DNA from 3 places in the Limnohabitans sp. 2KL-27 genome. Region 3 is predicted to be linked to each of the others. Evidence: predicted binding sites of a transcription regulator. Region 3 holds the regulator's gene; each other region holds the start of a gene.

Region 1 (6,926 bases), 2.2 Mb from region 3:
GCCGATTTTCAGCTGCGCTTTGACCCTACGGGCGTGCGTGACCAAGTGGAGCAGGGGCGCGACTATGGCGCAGGCTTTTGGGCCCAACAGCGTCAGGGTTTGCGTCGACTGCTGGGCCGCAGCTGAGCCTGCTCTCGAGTCTGCAGACCGGGCATGGGTCTGGCGCTTGGGCCGCATTCAACTGTTAAGCTTTCACCCATGAAACTCTTGATCGATTCCTTTTGGCGCGCGGCGATGTATTGCCTCTACCCCCGGGTGATCGGCTTGTCGTTTTTGCCGCTGGTGCTGATCGTGGCCCTGTCCTGGTTGCTGGGCTATCTGTATTGGGACGTCGCCGTCACTTGGGTGCGGGGCTGGCTGGACGCCTCCAGCTGGTTGGCGATCGTGTGGCGTTGGCTGGAGGGCATCGGCTTGCCTGACCTGAAGACGGTGGTGGCCCCATTGCTCGTGATTTTTTCGGTCACACCCTTGGTGGTGGTGGCGTCGTTGTTGGCGGTGTCCTTCCTGATGACCCCTTCCCTGACCCGGTTGGTGGCTGAGCGCCGCTTTGCGGGCTTGCAGCGCAAACACGGTGGCAGCTTGGCGCGGAGCCTGTGGTGGACTTTGTTGTCCTTGTTGCTGGCGCTGGGCGCCTTGCTGCTGACCTTGCCCATGTGGTTGGTGCCGCCCTTGGCCATGGTGCTGCCGGCACTGATCTGGGGGTGGCTCACCTACCGCGTCATGGCCTTTGACGTGTTGGCCGAGTTCGCCAGCGCCGAAGAGCGCCACAGCCTCATGGCCCGTCACCGCATGAGCTTTTTGAGCATGGGCGTGGTCACGGGCCTCATGGGCGCTGCACCCAGCCTGGTGTGGGCTTCAGGGGCCGTGTTTGCTGCGGCGTTTGTGATTTTGGTGCCTGTGGCCATCTGGATTTACACCTTGGTGTTTGCGTTTTCTTCGCTGTGGTTTGCCCACTTCGCGCTGACGGCTTTGCAGGCGCTGCGCCATGAACCGCAACGCGCAGCCGTTGATGACGTGCTGCCCGCGGTGCCAGCGTCGCCCCATGCCACGGCCCGACTGGGCCCAGACCCGGATGACAAAGCCGACAGCGTGACCGATGTCCAGCCAAGCCCCAGCCTCTGAACCCCTGTTCTTTTTTCACGACCACCATGACCCCTACCTTTGGCCTGATCATCATTGGCGACGAAATCATGTCCGGCAAGCGCCAGGACAAGCACATGCCCAAAGTCATCGAGTTGATGAATGCGCGCGGTCTGAGCTTGGGCTGGGCCGAGTACGTGGGCGACTCGCCCGAGCGCATCACCGCCACTTTGCAGCGGGCCTTTGCCTCGGCCGACGTGGTGTTCAGCTGTGGCGGCATTGGGGCGACGCCGGACGACCACACGCGCCAATGCGCTGGCCAGGCGTTGGGCTTGCCGCTGGCCCTGCACCCCGAGGCCAAGCACCTGATTCAAGAGCGCATGCAGGACACCGCCAAGGAGCAAGGCGTGGCTTATGAGCCGCAGCGACCAGACAACATCCACCGCCTGAACATGGGGGTGTTTCCCGAAGGGTCGGCCATCATCCGCAACCCCTACAACAAGATTCCCGGGTTCAGCTGCACAGGCCCGGGCGGCGGCGCGGTGCACTTTGTGCCCGGCTTTCCTGTCATGGCTTGGCCGATGATCGAATCGGTGCTGGACACCCACTACAGCGCCCATTTCCGGCGCAACGCCTACATCGAAAAGTCGGTGATCGTCTTGGGGGCGATGGAGGCCACCCTGACCCCCTTGATGGAATCCATCGAAGCCGCCCACCCTGGCGTCAAGGTGTTCAGCTTGCCCAGCGTTGACCATCCGCAGTGGGGCCGACACATTGAGCTGGGCGTCAAAGGCGAGCCGGCCGATGCCGAACGGGCCTACTTGGACCTGCGCCAGGGCCTGACCGCTTTTTCATTGGAATACGGCCCCGAATTGGTGCGTTGATTAGATATTCACTAAAATGGTGCAAAATTGCACCATAAAAGTGCATTTAAAGGCTGTCGTTGCAGGTCCGCAAAGCCTGTCGGTCACTCTTTTTTATCCGGCTTGAATGCCCAACCGGTCACCCGCAAGGCACAATCTGGGGTTGTTCAAATGCAGTTTTGGGCCTCAAGTTGGCACAAAAACTGCAAGACCTGTGAGCAAGCTTTTTAACCCCTTTCCATTCAGGAGAATTTGATGGCCAAGACCGTCGCAGACGTGATGAAGATGGTGAAAGAGAACGAAGTCAAGTTCGTTGACTTCCGTTTCACCGATACCCGTGGCAAATGGCAGCACATCACTGCGCCCGTGTCGCAGTTTGATGAGAGCAAGTTCGAAGACGGTCAAGCGTTTGACGGTTCTTCCATCGCTGGCTGGAAGGGCATCGAAGCGTCGGACATGTTGTTGATCCCCGATCCCAACAGCGCCATCATCGACCCCTTCTTCGAAGAAGTCACCTTGGTCATGATCTGCGACGTGATCGAGCCCACCGACGGCAAGGCCTACGAACGTGACCCACGTTCGATCGCCAAGCGCGCCGAAACTTACCTCAAGCAATCGGGCCTGGGCGACACCGCCTACTTCGGTCCCGAGCCAGAATTCTTCTTGTTCGATGACGTGCGCTGGAGCACCGAGCCGAACAACACCTTCTACGCCATCGACGAAGCCGAAGCGCCTTGGAACAGCGGCACCAAGATGGACAATGGCAACAGCGGCCACCGCAACCGCGTCAAGGGTGGCTACTTCCCAGTGCCTCCCGTTGACAGCACACACGACATGCGCAGCGAAATGTCGTTGATCCTCGAATCCGTGGGCATCCCGGTCGAAGTGCACCACCACGAAGTGGCTGGCGCGGGTCAATGCGAAATCGGCACCAAGTTCTCCACATTGGTCGAGCGCGCCGACTGGACACTGCTGCAAAAGTACGTGATCCACAACGTGGCCAACGCTTACGGCAAGACCGCCACCTTCATGCCCAAGCCTTACGCTGGTGACAACGGTTCCGGCATGCACGTGCACCAGTCCATTTGGAAAGACGGCAAGAACCTGTTCGCTGGCAACGGCTACGCTGGTTTGTCTGAATTCGCCCTGTACTACATTGGCGGCATCATCAAGCACGCCCGTGCCCTGAATGCGATCACCAACCCCGGCACCAACAGCTACAAGCGTTTGGTTCCTCACTACGAAGCCCCAGTGAAATTGGCTTACTCGGCCAAGAACCGCTCCGCTTCGATCCGCATCCCCAACGTCGCCTCCGACAAGGGCCGCCGCGTGGAAGCCCGCTTCCCTGATCCATTGTGCAACCCTTACCTCGGCTTCGCGGCCTTGTTGATGGCAGGCTTGGACGGTATCGAAAACAAGATCCACCCCGGCGAAGCCGCGACCAAGGACCTGTACCACCTGCCGCCAGAAGAAGACAAGTTGGTGCCCACCGTTTGCTCCAGCTTGGACCAAGCTTTGGATGCGCTGAACGCAGACCGCGCCTTCTTGACCAAGGGCGGCGTGTTCACCGACTCGTGGATCGATGCCTACATCGACTTGAAGATGCTGGAAGTCAACCGCAGTCGCGTCGAAGTGTCGCCGGTCGAATACGACATGTACTACTCGCTGTAATCAGCCATGCGGCGCATTGCACATCCCCGTGCAATCACCATCAAGGACGGCCTCGGCCGTCCTTTTTTTGTGTCTCTTTCTCGGCATGTGTTGCTGCTGTGCGCTGGACTTTGGTGTGTGAGCGGTTGGGCCCAGGAGGTCATTTACCGCTGTGGGCAGGAATACACCAATGCGCCCAAAGACCTGACCCGCTGCGAGCGTCTGTCTGAGCAGGCCGTCACGGTCATCACCGGCTTGCGCACCCAGCCTGCGCCAGTGGCGGTGATACCTGCTGACCCGATGCCCGATGAGACGAGCACCAAAGCGGAGCCCTCACGCACGGTCATCGACCGCCAGGGCGAAAGAGATGTTCAGGCGCGCACCATTCTGGCCCAGGAGCTTGAGCGGGTTCAAAAGCAACACCAAGCCTTGCTGCTGAGCTTCAACCAGGGCGCGCCGCTCAGGTCGGCCAGCGAACAGACCGCGCCCCTCCAATACCAAGAACGTGTGGCCTCGCTCAAAGCCGCCATTGACCGGACTGAGCGTGACATCGACAGCCTGCAGCGCGAGTTGGCGAGACGCCCTGCACCCATGAAAGCCGCCAAGCCATGAGCACACCCGTTTCAAGATTCCAGGCTTTTGACTTGTTGGCCACGCCCGTGGCCGTCATGCAAGGTCAAGGTCGGGTGCGTTTCGTCAATGCGGCGCTGGAAGATGCTTTGGGCCTGTCCCGGCGGACCCTGTACGACACGCATTTGCCCGACTATTTTGTGGACCCACAGCCCTTGATCATGGCCCTGGCCGGGGCCCAATCGAACGAGTTTGCCGCGCTGCGTTACGAAGCCCAGTTGCGCCGACTGCACCATGAGGACAGCTTGCCCGTGCATGTGATCGTGGCACCCTCGGACCAGCCCGATGAGGTGATTGTGGAGTTGCTGCCCGTCGAGCAGCAAACCCGCCAAGAGCGTGAAGAGCGCTTGTCGGAGCAGGCCCAAGCCAACAAGGAGCTGATCCGTAACCTGGCGCACGAGATCAAGAACCCCTTGGGCGGCATCCGTGGCTCGGCCCAGTTGCTGGAGATGGAACTGGACAACAAAGAGTTGACCGAATACACGCAGGTCATCATCCATGAAGCCGATCGGCTGCAGACCTTGGTGGATCGGCTGCTGGCCCCACACCGCAGGCCGCATGTGGTGGGTGATGTCAACATTCACGAAGTGTGCGAGCGCGTCAGGGCCCTGATCCTGGCCGAGTTTCCCAAGGGTCTCAAGGTGGTGCGCGACTACGACATTTCGATCCCCGAGTTCCGTGGCGACCGCGAGCAGCTCATCCAGGCGGTGCTCAACATCTCACACAACGCGGCGCAGGCCTTGCAAGAGCGCATAGCCCAAGGCGACGCGCAGATCACCCTCAAGAGCCGAATCTTGAGGCAAGTCACGTTTGGCAAACAGCGTTATCGCCTGGCATTGGAATTGCATGTGATGGACAACGGGCCTGGTGTTCCAGACTCGATCAAGGACCGCATTTTCTTCCCGTTGATTTCGGGGCGCGAAGGCGGCTCTGGCCTGGGGCTGACATTGGCGCAAACCTTTGTGCAGCAACACCACGGCATGATCGAATGTGACAGCGAGCCCGGTCGTACGGACTTCAAGATATTGATTCCGTTGCCTTAATGCACACAAGAGTGCCCACAGAAAGCGCCACGTTGATGAAGCCGATCTGGATCGTAGACGATGACCAATCCATCCGCTTTGTGCTCGAAAAAGCACTGCTGCGCGAAGGACTGCCCACCCGCAGCTTCACCAACCCACGGGAGGTGCTGAAGGCGCTGGAGGCGGAAGGCGAAAGCGACGGCCCCCAGGTGCTGGTGAGCGACATCCGCATGCCCGGCGGCTCGGGTCTGGATTTGCTCGCCGCCATCAAACAGCGCATGCCCGGCTTGCCGGTCATCATCATGACCGCCTTTTCCGATCTGGACAGCGCCGTATCGGCCTTCTCCAGCGGCGCATTTGAATATTTGCCCAAACCCTTTGATTTACCCAAAGCGGTGGAACTCATCCGCCGCGCTGTGGGCGAGAGCCAGCGCGAGGACGTGGCCGAAGAAAAAATGGCCGATGCACCCGAAATGCTGGGCCAAGCGCCCGCCATGCAAGACGTGTTTCGCGGCATCGGCCGCTTGGCACAAAGCCATGTCACGGTGCTCATCACGGGCGAGTCGGGTTCCGGCAAAGAGCTGGTGGCGCATGCGCTGCACAAACACTCGCCGCGTGCCAACCAGCCTTTTGTGGCCATCAACACGGCGGCCATTCCCAAAGACCTGCTCGAGAGTGAATTGTTCGGCCACGAGCGCGGTGCCTTCACGGGCGCGCAAGCCTCGCGCCGGGGCCGCTTTGAGCAGGCCGATGGTGGCACGCTGTTCCTGGACGAAATCGGTGACATGCCGTTTGATTTGCAAACCCGCTTGCTGCGGGTGTTGTCAGACGGCAACTTCTACCGGGTGGGCGGCCACAGTGCCGTCAAAGCCAATGTGCGCGTGATCGCCGCCACCCACCAAGACCTGGAGCAGCGCGTCAAAGAGGGCGTGTTCCGCGAAGACCTGTACCACCGCCTGAATGTGATCCGCCTGCGTTTGCCCGCACTGCGTGAGCGGCGCGAAGACGTGCCCGCTTTGGCCCGCCACTTTTTGCAGCGCAGTGCCCAGCAACTGGGTGTGGAGCCCAAGCGCATTTCAGATGCGGCGCTCGACCGTCTGGGCCAGTTCCAGTTTCCGGGCAATGTTCGGCAGCTCGAAAACATTTGCCATTGGCTGACCGTGATGGCCCCTGCCCAGGTGATTGAAGTCAAGGACTTGCCACCCGAAGTGCAGGCCACTCTGGGCGGCGTACCGGCCGATCCAACGGCCTTCGTGGCCAGCCTTGCAGCGCCCGATACCCCAGCTCATCCCAGTGAGCACGGTGGGGCAGGGCTGCAGCAAACTTTGGGTTCGGTGGCAGCAGGCTCAGACACACCCACCCACACGGCCACCATGGGCTGGGAGCTTGACCTGGAACAAGAGGCCCTGGCCTTGCTCCACGCAGGCCGAACCGATGTGTGGGACGTGCTGACCCGACGCTTTGAACGCCAACTGATTGAGGCTGCCCTGACCACCACGCGCGGCCGCCGAATTGAGGCCGCGCAAAAACTGGGCATTGGCCGCAACACCATCACCCGAAAAATCCAAGAACTGGGCCTGGACGACGCTTGAACGCGGATCGGTCCGGGGCGATTCACATGGCTTGTCATCCCTGACTTGATCCGGGAGCCATGCCTGCCTGGGCGAATGCCTCAGCACTG
Region 2 (6,926 bases), 1.5 Mb from region 3:
GCCCGGCTTCCATGCTGTGCCACTCCTGGGCGGCGATCACCCGGGGAATCAGGTCAAACGGGATCAATCGCTCTGTGCCCCCCTCGTCCGTGTTCGCCTCTTCGTCCTTGTCACCATAAACGGCAAAGGTGATGCCCACGCGCCGAAAAATCATCTCGGCCTCTTCGCGGCGCGAGGCCATGGTCTGCGGGTCTTGCGCTTGCAGCCAGCGGGCGTAGGCTTGGTAATGGTCTCGAACTTCGCCGCCCAGCCCTTGTGCAGGCAAGCGGCTGTACATCTCGTCGAATTGGCGCATGGCTCTTCACTCCTGACAACACATTAGCAAGATGTATACCCACATTTAAAGGTGACTCATGGCCTCTGAACGTGGTGCCAATAGCGTTGGCGCTGTTGCCGCTCGCAGTGCACTTGGCCGGGTGTGTCGCTGCGCCAGGTGGCTGCGCCGCAACGGCTGGACTCGACCAGCGCGATGGCCTCCGCCCGGTAGCGGGCCACCACTTCGGGGGCGGGGTGGCCAAAACGGTTGCGGTAACCGGCTTGGACCAGCGCCAGCCTGGGCTGCAGGGCTTGCAAAAACGGCAGGCTCGACGAAGTCTTGCTGCCGTGGTGCGGCACGAGCAACACATCGACCGGAGCCAGTTGGGACCGGATCAAGGCCTGCTCCTGGGCGATCTCGATGTCTCCCGCCAGCAAGGCCGATGTCTGCGCCGTGCTGATGCGCAAAACGCAACTGACTTCATTGGGCTTGGGAGCACGGGCGAGCGGACCCAAAGAGGCCACCGGGTGCAACACCTCAAAGCGCACCCCGTCCCACACCCAGGCTTGCCCGGCCTCGCATCGCGTCCACCCCGGGCGCAGGGCGTGCAAGGCGTGCTCATCCTCCAGCGAAGACCACAGCGCTGCCTGCGGCTGCATGGCCAGCACCGCCGCCGCGCCCCCGGTGTGATCGCTATCACGGTGGCTGAGCACCAGGGTGTTGATGCGCTCGCCCATCTGCGCGAGCAAAGGCACCAGCACCCGGTGTCCGGCATCGCTCTCTGCCGAATACCGGGGCCCCGCGTCGTACAGCAGGCTGTGCGAGGCGGTGCGCACCAGGACCGCATTGCCCTGCCCCACATCGGCCGCCAACAACTCGAAATTGCCGGGCGCGGGGCGAGGGGGAGACCAAAACAGCACCGGCCACAGCAGCGGCAGACACAGGAGTTTCCAGGACAGTGGCAGTCGCAGCACCAAACCGACAGCCCCCACCAAGGCCAGCAAAGCCAGGCCCCAAGGCGGCATGGCGCTCGACCAAGTGGCCATCGGCCAGCCTGCCAGCCAGCCCAGTACCACCTGCAAAGGCTGCAAAGCCCAGGCCGCCGCGTCCCACGCCCCGGGCACCCCCACGCCCAGCATGGCCAGTGGCGTGACCACCAGCGTCACCCAGGGAATGGCCAGCAAATTGGCCAGCAAGCCCACCAGAGACACCTGCCCAAAAAACAACAGCGTCAAGGGGGCCAGAGCCAAGGTCACCGTGGCCTGCTCGCGCAGCAAAGCCAGCCACTTGGCCGCCAGCGTGCGCCCCCATTGCCGACACCCACCCACCTGCGCCCATGCACCCCAAAGGTGCTCGCGGGGCGTCGGCCCGGTCGCCGCACGCCATGTTGGTGCGTCTGGTGCATCCCTTTGTGGTGCACTTGCGTTCGGACCGATCGCACCCCAAGCGGCAGGCGCAGAGGCCATCAACACCCCCACGGCCACAAAGCTCAGCCAAAACCCGGGCTGCAGCAAAGCCCACGGGTCCCGGCCCAGCACCACAGCACAGGCCGCCAACCACACCAGTGCCCCATGCCACTGGCGCACCGACAGGCGCAGCACCAACACCACCCCCAGCATGAGCAAGGTGCGCTGCGCGGGCACGCCCCAGCCGCTGAACAACGCGTACAAAGTGGCCAGCACCAGGCCCGACCACGCCCCCACATGGACGGCAGGCCAACGCAAAGCACCGTCAAACCCCCACAGGGCCGAACGCCGCCACAACCAACCCACGACAGCCGCGGCCAGCCAGGCGAACATGGTCACATGCAGGCCCGAAATGCTCATCAGGTGCGACACGCCCGTGGCCCTGAACACGTCCCAGTCGCTGCGCTCGATGGCCGCCTGATCGCCCGTGACCAAGGCGGCGACCACGCCCGCCCGCCGGGCGGCATCGGCATCGCTGCCCGGTGGAGACAACTGGGTCAACAAACGGTCTCGCACCGATTGCCGCCAGGCCTCGATGGGGTGCGACCAGGTGCCGCCCAAGCGCTGCGGGGCCGGGTCTTTGGCGCGGTTGCGCACATCACCCGTGGCCCGAATGCCCTGCTCCCACAGCCACAGCTCGTAGTCAAAACCGCGCGGGTTCAGATGGCCGTGCGGCGCTTTCAGGCGCACACGCAAGCGCCAGCGCTCCCCGGCCTTGACAGGCTCGGGCAAGGGCGAGAGGTTCCAGCCGCTGTCGTGCGTGCCCTCTTGACCGTACCAGCCCAGGATCACCTGCGCGGGCACATCGGCACCAACCTGCAAAGGCTGGCGAGCCCCTGAAACGTCCGGCCACCAAGCCTGCTCGATGCGAAAACGAAAGCGCCAGCCCAGCCCTTGCCGCTGGGGCATGGCCTGCACCACGCCCACCACGTCCAGATCTCGGCCCTCCAGCGCCGGGTCGATGGTGTGGGCCCTTGTCCAGGCGTGCAAGCCGGTCACGCCAAAGGCCGCTGCCGAGCACAGCAGACACCCCATCACCCACCTGGCCCAGACAGCGTTTGGGCGATCTGTCGGCTCGTCGCGTGTCCTCCCGTGCAGCAGCCAGGCCATGCCCACCACCCCAAGCAAAACCCCACCATACGCCACCACGGGCCACAAAGCTGATTGTTGCAACTGCAACGCCACACCCAAACACCAGGCCATCAGGCCCACGCCCAGACCACGCGCCCAGACCAAGGACATCATGGGGCGCTCCACAGGACGCTGGCGCGCGCCCTCAAGGGCACGCACAAGCGCCGTTTCCTGGTCAGCCCCTCTTGCCCAAGGACTGGCCCTGCCCCCTTGGCCCGCTGGGCCAATGCACCGCATTGTTTCATCGCAGCCTCCCTGATTGGCTGTTTTTTTGTGTCGCGCACGCTGGCGCTCTGTGCATGGGGCTGCGCAGAACCGCACCGAAAACGGAGCGTTAACGCAGCGTCGAGAGCCCCTCCTGGCGCGTGTCTTGCTTGTTTGTAATTGCCCAAGCTGCATTTGTCATGCGTGCAGCCCCTGTTGCGCTCAACGAGATATGTCGATACAAGTCGCCCTGCACCACGTCACCCACTACACCTACGACCGTCCCGTGCAGCTCGGCCCCCAAGTCATACGCCTTCGCCCGGCCCCGCACAGCCGAAGCCGCATCCTGAGCTACAGCCTCCAGGTCGAACCCGCAGAGCACTTCATCAACTGGCAACAAGACGCTTTTGCCAACTACCAGGCGCGCTTGGTTTTCCCGGAAAAAACCACCGCCTTCAAAGTGACCGTAGACGTGGTCACCGAGATGGCGGTGTTCAACCCCTTTGACTTCTTTTTGGAGCCCTCGGCTGAAGAGGTGCCCTTCAAATACTCGGACATGGTGAAAGAGGAGTTGCAGTCCTACCTGGTCAAAGACGCCAAAACACCGCTGTTCAAGAAATACCTGGCCAGCTTGGACCGCCAGCGCCAGCGCACCATCGATTTTTTGGTGCAGATCAACCAACGCTTGCACCAGGACATCCGCTACACCATCCGCATGGCGCCGGGGGTGCAAACACCCGAAGAAACACTCACCCTGAAAAGCGGCTCCTGCCGCGACACCGCTTGGCTCTTGGTGCAACTGTTTCGGCACATGAACATCGCCGCCCGTTTTGTCTCGGGCTATTTGATCCAGCTGGCCCCGGACGTCAAATCACTCGACGGCCCCAGCGGCACCGAAGTCGACTTCACCGACCTGCACGCCTGGTGCGAGGTGTATCTACCCGGCGCGGGCTGGGTGGGCCTGGACCCGACCTCGGGCCTCTTGGCTGGCGAGGGCCACATCCCGCTGGCCTGCACACCCCAGCCTTCAGCGGCAGCGCCCATTGAAGGCCTGATGGACGAGGCCGAAGTTGAGTTCAGCCACACCATGGAGGTCACCCGCATCCACGAGTCGCCTCGCGTGACCAAGCCCTACAGCGATCCGCAGTGGGCAGACGTGCTCAAGCTGGGTGAGCAGGTGGATGCGCAACTGCTGGCGCAAGACGTGCGCCTGACCATGGGCGGCGAGCCCACCTTCGTGTCCACCCTTGACCGCGAGGGTGCGGAGTGGAACACCGACGCCGTGGGTCCCACCAAACGGGGCCTGGCCACCGAACTGGTGCACAAGCTGCGCCAGCAATACGGGCAAAGGGGGTTTTTGCACTTTGGCCAAGGCAAGTGGTACCCGGGTGAGCAGTTGCCGCGTTGGGCGCTCAGCATTTACTGGCGCGCCGACGGCACGCCCTGCTGCCAAGACCCGGCGGTGTTTGCCGACGAACGCGCACCCAGCGCCTACACCCATGCCGACGCATTGCGCTTCATGCAAGCCCTCACGCTGCAGCTGGGTCTGTCCAGCGACACTGTCCTGCCTGGCTACGAGGACACCTGGTATTACCTCTGGCGCGAGCGCCGCTTGCCCGTGAACGTGGACCCCTTCGACGCCCGGCTGGACGACGAAATGGAACGCAACCGCTTGCGTCGGATCTTCAGCCAGGGGCTGGACGCCGCAGTGGGCTATGTGCTGCCGCTGCAAGCCATCGATCCGCCTGAGGGTGTGAACCCCGTGCCGTCAGGCACGCAGTGGCAGACCGGCCGCTGGTTTGTACGCGAAGAACGCATGTATTTGATGCCCGGCGACTCACCCATGGGCTGGCGCTTGCCGCTGGACTCGCTGCCTTGGGCGGCGCCCACCGAGCGCTGGCACATGATCGAGCAAGACCCCTTTTCGCCGCATCTCGCGCCACGCAGCGCCTTGCCCGCCCCAGCCCCAGTGACGATGCAGACCCGCCATGCCTCGGCGCCAGCTGCATCGGTCACGCCTGAAAAATTCAAGTCCGACCCGTCCGTGGTGCGCACCGCCTTGTGCGTGGAAGTGCGCGACCCGCAACGGGCCAACGGGCCCAAGGCCGAAGCCCAGGCCCTGGCCAAGGCAGACGCATCCGGCATCCTCTACGTCTTCATGCCCCCGCTGGCGCGACTGGAAGACTATCTGAGCCTGGTCAGTGCGGTTGAAACCACAGCCAAAACACTGGGCGTCCGAATCGTCTTGGAAGGCTACCCGCCGCCGCGCGACCCGCGCCTCAAACTGCTGCAGGTCACGCCCGACCCCGGCGTGATCGAAGTCAACATCCACCCGGCCCACAACTGGACCGAGTTGGTCTCGCACACAGAGTTCCTGTACAAAGCCGCCTTCGAGACGCGTTTGTCCGCTGAAAAGTTCATGACCGATGGCCGCCACACCGGCACGGGCGGCGGTAACCACATGGTCATGGGCGGTGCCACGCCTGGCGACAGCCCGTTTTTGCGCCGCCCCGAATTGCTGGCCAGCCTGATCCTGTATTGGCACAACCATCCGAGCTTGAGCTATTTGTTCAGCGGCATGTTCATCGGCCCCACCAGCCAGGCCCCGCGTGTGGACGAAGCGCGCAACGACCAGGTCTATGAGCTGGAAATTGCGCTGCGCGAAATCTCCCGCCACCGCAAAAAATACGGCACAGACATGGCCCCTTGGGTGGTCGACCGCACCCTGCGCAACATTTTGATCGATGTGACCGGCAACACGCACCGCAGCGAGTTCTGCATCGACAAAATGTACTCGCCCGACAGCAGCACCGGGCGACTGGGACTGCTCGAACTGCGGGCCTTTGAGATGCCGCCGCACGAGCGCATGAGCATCGTGCAACAGTTGCTGTTGCGGGCCTTGGTGGCGCGCTTCTGGGACGCGCCGTATGCAGCGCCCGTGACGCGCTGGGGCACCGAGCTGCACGACCGCTTCATGCTGCCACACTGGTTGCAAAAGGACTTTGACGATGTGCTGACCGAGTTGGGCGATGCGGGCTTTCACTTCGACCCCAGCTGGTTTGCGCCGCATTTTGAATTCCGGTTTCCATTGCTTGGCCAAGTCCAGGTCGATGGCGCGGTGCTCACCCTGCGCAATGCGCTCGAGCCGTGGCATGTCATGGGCGAGGAAAATGGCGCAGGCGGCACGGCCCGCTATGTGGACTCGTCAATCGAGCGCATCGAGGTGCATGTCAGCGGCATCAACCCCGCACGCCACACCGTGACCGTGAATGGCACCCCCCTGCCTTTGCAACCCACGGGGGTGGTGGGCGAGTACGTGGCCAGCGTGCGCTACAAGGCGTGGAACCCGCCCTCGTCGCTGCACCCGAGCATTGGCGTGCACGCGCCGCTCACGGTGGACCTGGTAGACACCTGGATGAAGCGCTCGCTGGGAGGTTGCCAGTACCACGTGGTGCACCCCGGGGGCCGCAACTACGACAGTTTCCCGGTCAACGCCTACGAAGCCGAGAGCCGCCGCCTGGCCCGCTTTTTCCGCATGGGGCACACGCCCGGCGCCATGAAACAGTTGCCAACCCTGCGACCCAACGCCCTGCTGCACGCCAGTCCTGAGTTTCCGTACACGCTGGATTTGAGACGGGTATGAATGCCCATCGACTGGATCACCCCTGCGGGGGCTCGCTCCCACGAAGACCCATGAGTTCGCTCCAATTCCAGCGACAATGCTTTGATGAATGAGCCCTCACCGCAACAGGACCGCGCACCTGAAGCCCAAGCCATGAAATGGCTGTCGCTTGAGCAAGATCGCGCCCCTGCAGGGCACTGGGATGAACTGCGGGGTGAAGTCGCACCCTCTGCAGCGTCACAGCAAG
Region 3 (6,926 bases):
ATCTATGCTGCCGCTCTCCACGCGGGTGCGCAGTGCTTCGGCCTGGGGTTCGTCAAACACCCACAGGTCGAGCAAGATGTTGGTGTCCAGCACATGGCGCTCCAGGGTGCTCACAGGCGCACTCACACTCATGGGGCAGGCGTTCCAGTATCCCCTGCTTTGTCTGCAGAGGCGTCTGTTGGTGTGCGCTTCAAGCTGCCTTTGATCATGTCAAAGCGGAACAAGCGGCATTCGATGGGGCCGTTCCACATGGGCACGCGGCGCGATTCTTTCAGGCGCATTTTGCTGGGCAGCTTCAGGTCGGGCGTGAGCATCCAGGCGCTCCAGCCGCTGTAGTTTTTCTTCCAGTGGCTGGCCAGTTGGGCAAAGAAGTCGACGCTGTCGTCGCCGTCTTGGGTCTGGGCGGTTTCGCGGTGGTGGCTTGGGGCGGCGGCGCGGGAACTGGCACGAGCATCCGAAAGGGCACCCGGCTGGAAGTTGTCACGCCCGCGCCCGGCCACACCGGCAGCGGCAATGCGCTCGCCATAAGGCGGGTTGAGCAGCATGACGCCGGGGGTCTCGCTGGGGGGCATGCGTTGCAGGGCGTCGCCACCCCGGAACTCGATCACGCCCGACACGCCTGCGCGTTCGGCGTTGCGCTCGGCAAAGTCGACCATGCGAAAGGCCACATCGCTGCCAAAGATCGGCGCGGTGGGTTCGTGTTCGTGGTCGCGGGCTTCTTCGATCAGGCCTTGCCAAACGTGGTTCTGGAAGGGCAGCAGTTTTTCGAAGCCAAAGCGGCGCTGCAAACCGGGCGCGATGCCACAGGCGATTTGCGCTGCTTCGATCGGGATGGTGCCGCTGCCGCAGCACGGGTCGTAAAGGGGGACGGTGGCGTCCCAACCGCTGGCCGCGATCATGGCGGCGGCCAGGGTTTCCTTCAGGGGCGCATCGCCCTTGTCGGTGCGCCAACCGCGCTTGAACAGGGGCTCGCCCGAGGTGTCGATGTACAGCGTGAGGGTTTCGGGTGTGAGGTGGGCGTAGATGCGCACATCGGGCCGTGCTGTGTCCACGCTGGGGCGCTCACCGCGTTTGGCGCGAAAACGGTCGGCCACAGCGTCTTTGATTTTGAGGGCCGCAAAGTTCAGGCTGGTCAGCGGGCTGTGCTGCGCGGTGATGTCGATCTTGAAGGTTTGCTTGGGGGTGAACCAGATTTCCCAGGCCACTTCGCTGGCGGCGTGGTACAGGTCGTTCTCGTTGCGGTAGTCGGTCACCGACAGCTGCACCAGCACACGCTGGGTGAGGCGGCTGTGCAGGTTGATGCGCATGGCATCGCGCCAGGAAGCGCGTGCCATCACGCCGCCGCGGCCGGTCATCAGGTCGTGGCCCGTGAGGCCCGTGATGGCGTGCACTTCGTCGGCCAGGAAGCCCTCGACGCCCGCGGCGCAGGGCATGAACAGGTTCAATGAATTCACTCAGATGCTCTCAAAGGGTTTTGCGCAGGTTCGCAGGGGCGATCTTCAGGGCTTCGCGGTATTTGGCCACGGTGCGGCGTGCGCAGTCGATGCCTTGCTCTTTCAGCATTTCAGACAGCTGGTTGTCCGACAGCGGTTTGGCGGGTTTTTCGGCCGCCACAAACTGTTTGATGAGCGCGCGCACGGCGGTGCTGGATGCAGCGCTGCCGCTGTCGGTGCCCAGGCCTGAGCCAAAGAAATACTTCAGCTCAAAGGTGCCTTGTGGCGTGGACATGTATTTGGCCGTGGTCACGCGGCTGATGGTGGACTCGTGCATGCCCAGCTCGTCGGCGATCTCGCGCAGCACCAAGGGGCGCATGGCCAGCTCGCCGTGCGTCAAGAAGTTTTTTTGCCGCTCCACGATGGCGGTGGACACGCGCAAGATGGTGTCAAAGCGCTGCTGGATGTTCTTGATGAACCAGCGCGCCTCTTGCAGGCGCTGCTGCAGGCCGGCATGGTTGTCGCCCTTGCCGCCGCGCAGGGCGTTGGCATAGATGTCGTGCACGCGCAGTTTGGGCATCACGTCCGGGTTGAGCTGGATGCGGAATTTGGGCGTGGCCGTCTTGCTGGTGTTCACCACCAGCACATCGGGAATGATGATGTTTTGCTCGGCCTGCACAAAGGGGCGGCCGGGCTTGGGTTCGAGTCGGGCGATGAAAGGGATGGCGACTTTGACCACGGCTTCGCTCAGACCGCAGGCCACGGCCAAACGCTTGTAGTCGCGCTTGGCCAACATCTCGAGAGGCTGGGCGCAAATGGCCAGTGCGGCCTGGGCGACTTCGTCATCGGGCGAGTCTTGCAGCCAAGCCTTGATCTGGATGCGCAGGCACTCGGCCAAGTCGCGTGCGCCGACACCCACGGGTTCGAGCGATTGCAGCAAACCCAGCGCTACGGTGAAGCGGTGCACCAGTTCGTCGAGCTGCTCGTAGTCATCGCTGCCCGCAAGACCTGCGGCCAGCTCGGGCAGGGTGTCGGTCAGGTAGCCGTCGTCGTTGAGCGATTCGATCAAAAAGCGCAAGGCGGCGCGGTCCACTTCGGACAAGCGCAGCGACAAGGCCTGGCGGTGCAAAAAGTCGGTCAGGGACCCGCTGCCGCGCGCCAGATCGATGGCGTCGGCGGTTTCTTCGCCGTTGTTTTGGCGCGGTGTGGCGTCGCCGCCCCATTCGCTGTCGTCGGGGCGCATGTCCACGCTGCCATCGCCGTCCCAGCTTTCGGCCACATCGGTCACGGCTTCGTCGCGGGTTTCGCTGGCGTTGTCTTCGCTGCTGCTGGACGTGCTGGCGCTTTCGCTTACCCGGTCGCCCAGGCTGACGTGGGTGTCGGCCTGCTCCAGGCCAAAGGCCTCGGCAGGGGATTCTTCTTCGGCACGTTCCAAAAAGGGGTTGTCGTCCAGCATCTGGTCGACTTCTTGGGACAGCTCCAGGGTAGACAGCTGGAGCAGGCGAATCGATTGTTGCAGCTGGGGCGTGAGCGCCAGGTGCTGGGACATGCGAAGCGACAGGCCTGGCTTCATGGCTGCGCTTTCAAGTCGAGAACAGAGTGGGTGTTCATCACATCCTGAAGTGTTCGCCCAAGTACACCCGGCGCACATCGGCGTTGGTCACGATCTCGTCGGGCGTACCTTCAGCCAGCACGCGGCCTTCGCTGATGATGTAGGCGTGGTCGCAAATGCCCAGCGTCTCGCGCACGTTGTGGTCGGTGATGAGCACGCCAATGCCGCGCTGCTTGAGGAAGGCGATGATGCGCTGGATCTCGATCACGGCGATGGGGTCGATGCCTGCAAATGGCTCGTCCAAAAGGATGAAGCGCGGGTCGGTGGCCAAGGCGCGAGCAATCTCGACCCGGCGGCGTTCACCCCCCGACAGCGCCACCGCAGGCGAGTCGCGCAGGTGGTCGACCCGCAAATCGCCCAGCAATTCGGTCAGGCGTTTTTCGATGTCGGCTGACGACAAACCTTGGCCCTGGTCGTTGGTTTGCAGCTCCAAAATGGCACGCACGTTCTCGGCCACCGTGAGCTTGCGGAAGATGGACGCTTCTTGCGGCAGGTAGGACAAGCCCATGCGCGAGCGCTTGTGGATGGGCATGCGGGTGACGTCTTGGCCGTCGATCAGGATTTGCCCGCCATCGGCCCGCACCAAGCCCACGATCATGTAAAACGAGGTGGTTTTGCCAGCGCCGTTGGGGCCGAGCAGGCCAACGACCTCGCCCTTGTCCACTTGCACCGACACGTCATGCACCACTTTGCGGCTGCCATAGGCTTTTTGCAGGTGGTGGGCTTCTAGGCGGCTGGTGACCACAGGCTCGCTCATGGTTTCTTGCCCTCACCGGTGCCGGGGCTGACCCGCAGGGCCGGTATGTTGGCTGTGGGTGCAACTGGCGTGGTGGCGGGGTTGGTTTTTCGGGGGGTGAGCACGGCCCGCACGCGTTGGTCGCGGGGGTCTGTGGCTTTGGCACCCGGGGCGGGGCGGTCCACGGTCATCACCTCGGTGGTGTTGTTGAACACGATTTTCTGGCCGTTGATCTGATCGGCCAGCACCGTGCCACGCAAAATCCGCACTTCGGCCCGCTGGATCAAGGTCACGACGTCGGCTTGGCTGTCGTAGATGGCCATTTCGCCCTCACCTTCGGTGAATTCGTCCACGCCTTCACGCTTTTGCCGAAAGAACACCCGCTCATTGGGGGCAGCCCAGACGTGGGCGATTTGTTGGCCTTCTTTGTCTTGCTGCACTTCCATGCGTGCACCGCGCAGCACCATGGTGCCTTTGAGGGCCACCACCTGACCCGTGAAGATGGTGAGCAATTTGTTCTCGTCATGGCGCATGGCATCGGCCTCAATGCGCATGGGTTTGTCCCTGTCGGCTTTCTCGGCCCAGGCAGGCATGCTGAACAAGCTCAACCCTGAGGCGAGGAGGCCAATGACGCGAAGGGTTTTCATTGAGGGCATGAATCTTGCTGAGAACAGATTTTGATTGTAGGCGCAAGCCAGGCTGTATCGGCATCGGCGGGCGGCTTGTGGCGTAAAAAAACCCGCACAGACCTGGGTCTGGCGGGTTGGCTCCAAAGCCGACCCCTGTTGGGGTGGAGGTCTCAGCTTTGTTTTTTGGCGGCGGCTGTGTTGCCGGAGCCGCTGCGCGACTGGGCGATCAGGGATTCAGCGACTTTCAAAGCCCGGTCCATGCTGCCAGCCAGCGTGCCATCGATGTAGTAACGCCCAGCCACGCCCAGTGAGGGCACCCCTTCCACCTTGAAGTCGTTTTGCAGTTGCACCGCCCGCTTTTGCTTGGCGGCCACACCAAAGGATTTGTAGACCTCGTTGAATTTCGCTTTGTCCACGCCCTGCTTTTCGGCCCAGGCCAAAACGCTGGCATCGGTGTTGAGCATCAACTTCTCGACATGGATGGCGGCAAACACCTTGGGGTGCAGCGTTTCCATCAGGTTCATGGCTTCGATCGTGAAAAACAGACGTTGCTGGGGGGCAAAGTCGTCGCGGAAAGACACGGGAATCCTGCGCACCAGCACGTCTTTCGGTGCGTTTTTGGCCCATTGGGCAAAGCTGGGCTCAAAAGCATTGCAATGCGGGCAGCTGTACCAGAAAAATTCGATGACTTCGATTTTGCCTGCACCGGCCTCAGTGGCCACGGGGCGCTCCAGTGTCAAAAAGTCTTTGCCGGACTTGAACAGGGCCGCTTGGGCCCAGGCCAAAGGGGTGCTCAGCCAAGCGCTGGCAGTGAGCAAAGCGGAAGAGAAGAGGCGGCGTTTCATGGTCGTGCTCCAAATGAGGGGGGTTCGGGTTCAGCGTTGAACTCGAACCAAGGTGTTGTCAATGCCGCTGCCTTCAAGGCGGCTGCGGATGCGTTCTGCGGCGGCTTTGTCTGCAAAGGGCCCCAAGCGTACGCGATACACGGTGCGTCCGGCTTGATCCCGCTCAGAAACCTTGGCATCCAGCCCCATTAAGGCCAGTTTGGCTTTTTGGGCGTCGGCATCGTTGCTGGTCCGGTAGGCGCCCACCTGGATCACATAGTCAAAGGGGTCGGCGGCGTTGGCTGGCGCAGCGGGGGTGCTCAGCCCTGATTTGGTCTTGGCCAAATCGCCCAACGGATCGGCGGTGACGGCCGGAAGTAGTTCGGCTTTGGGCGCTTCGGGGGCGGTTTTGCCCACCAGACCTGGGGCGGTTTTGTCGGTGCCTGCGTCGGGTGCGGGTGCTGCGGGTGCGGCCGGGGCCTCAGCCGGTGGTTTGGGTTGGAACACGCTGTTCGGGTTCCAGTCCTTGTTTTTTTCGGTTTCTTGCGCGTCCTGGTCGTTGGTGCGGGGCTGGTTCTTGTTGGAGAACGGCGTGGGCACCTTGGTCACATAAATGGCCACGGCCAAGGCCACGCCCAGACCCAGCACCAAGCCAATGATGAAACCCAAAAAAGTACCGCCGCGTTGGCTGTGGAGTTGCATGAGCCGTCCCTTTACATTTTTTGTGGGGCTGACACGCCCAACACATGAAGGCCGTTGCGCAGCACCTGTGCGGTGGCCGCGACCAGCGCCAAACGCGCCTTTTTGACCGCTTCGTCGTCCACCAAAATGCGCTCGGCGTCGTAGTAGCTGTGGTAGAGCGACGCCAGGTCGCGCAGGTAAAACGTCACGTCGTGCGGCGCAAAGTCGGTGGCGGCAGACGTCAGCATCTCAGGGTATTTGGCCAGGGCCAGCATCAGCGCGTGGGCTTGCGGGCTTTGCAGCGGCGACAGATCGGCTTGGGCCAGCGAAGTCACATCACCCCCATACTTGTCTTTCCATGCGGCCAGCACCGAGCAAATGCGGGCATGGGCGTATTGCACGTAATACACCGGGTTGTCGTTGTTTTGCGCCAGGGCCAGGTCGATGTCGAAGATGTATTCGGTGTCGGGCTTGCGCGACAGCAAGAAGAAACGCACCGCGTCCTTGCTGGTCCATTCGATCAGGTCGCGCAGCGTGACGTAGCTTCCTGCCCGCTTGGAGATCTTGACCTCCTCGCCGCCACGCATCACGCGCACCATGGTGTGCAACACGTAGTCGGGGTAGCCCTCGGGGATGCCGACATTGGCCGCTTGCAAACCTGCGCGCACGCGGGCGATGGTGCCGTGGTGGTCGGTGCCCTGGATGTTCACCACGCGCGTGAAGCCACGCTCCCACTTGCTGATGTGGTACGCCACGTCGGGCACAAAGTAAGTGTAGGTGCCGTCGCCCTTGCGCATGACGCGGTCTTTGTCGTCGCCGTAATCGGTGGATTGGAGCCACAGCGCGCCGTCTTGCTCATAGGTCTTGCCCGCGTCTTTGAGCTTTTGCACCGCCGCATCGACCTTGCCGCTGGTGTACAGGCTCGACTCCAGGTAGTAGTTGTCAAAGCGCACGTCAAAGGCCTTGAGGTCCAGGTCCTGTTCGTGGCGAAGGTAGGCCACGGCAAATTGG

Evidence for each region. Region 3 encodes sigma-54, which starts transcription at its own class of promoters, with help from an activator protein. Its sites were predicted from a motif close to TGGCANGNAANCTGCTTT; they were not measured.
Region 1: glnA (type I glutamate--ammonia ligase) is a predicted target of sigma-54. The motif match lies at 2,136-2,153, and genes of this name have one in related genera.
Region 2: LHAB_RS10310 (transglutaminase family protein) is a predicted target of sigma-54. The motif match lies at 3,213-3,230, and genes of this name have one in related genera.

What each region holds. Positions count from the first base shown of each region.
Region 1 covers NZ_CXOP01000002.1:2,267,491-2,274,416, reverse strand. Annotated here, with positions in the region: gene LHAB_RS13815 (sterol desaturase family protein) at 1-126, shown strand, start outside; gene LHAB_RS13810 (EI24 domain-containing protein) at 199-1,122, shown strand; gene LHAB_RS13805 (competence/damage-inducible protein A) at 1,149-1,964, shown strand; gene glnA (type I glutamate--ammonia ligase) at 2,199-3,614, shown strand; gene LHAB_RS13795 (hypothetical protein) at 3,621-4,205, shown strand; gene glnL (nitrogen regulation protein NR(II)) at 4,202-5,266, shown strand; gene ntrC (nitrogen regulation protein NR(I)) at 5,302-6,837, shown strand.
Region 2 covers NZ_CXOP01000002.1:1,551,834-1,558,759, reverse strand. Annotated here, with positions in the region: gene LHAB_RS10320 (circularly permuted type 2 ATP-grasp protein) at 1-295, opposite strand, end outside; gene LHAB_RS10315 (DNA internalization-related competence protein ComEC/Rec2) at 352-2,967, opposite strand; gene LHAB_RS10310 (transglutaminase family protein) at 3,290-6,700, shown strand; gene LHAB_RS10305 (circularly permuted type 2 ATP-grasp protein) at 6,785-6,926, shown strand, end outside.
Region 3 covers NZ_CXOP01000002.1:31,575-38,500, reverse strand. Annotated here, with positions in the region: gene LHAB_RS02810 (PIN domain-containing protein) at 1-132, opposite strand, end outside; gene LHAB_RS02805 (THUMP domain-containing class I SAM-dependent RNA methyltransferase) at 129-1,454, opposite strand; gene LHAB_RS02800 (RNA polymerase factor sigma-54) at 1,465-3,006, opposite strand; gene lptB (LPS export ABC transporter ATP-binding protein) at 3,044-3,802, opposite strand; gene lptA (lipopolysaccharide transport periplasmic protein LptA) at 3,799-4,428, opposite strand; gene LHAB_RS02785 (thiol:disulfide interchange protein DsbA/DsbL) at 4,581-5,255, opposite strand; gene LHAB_RS02780 (SPOR domain-containing protein) at 5,286-5,936, opposite strand; gene argS (arginine--tRNA ligase) at 5,948-6,926, opposite strand, start outside.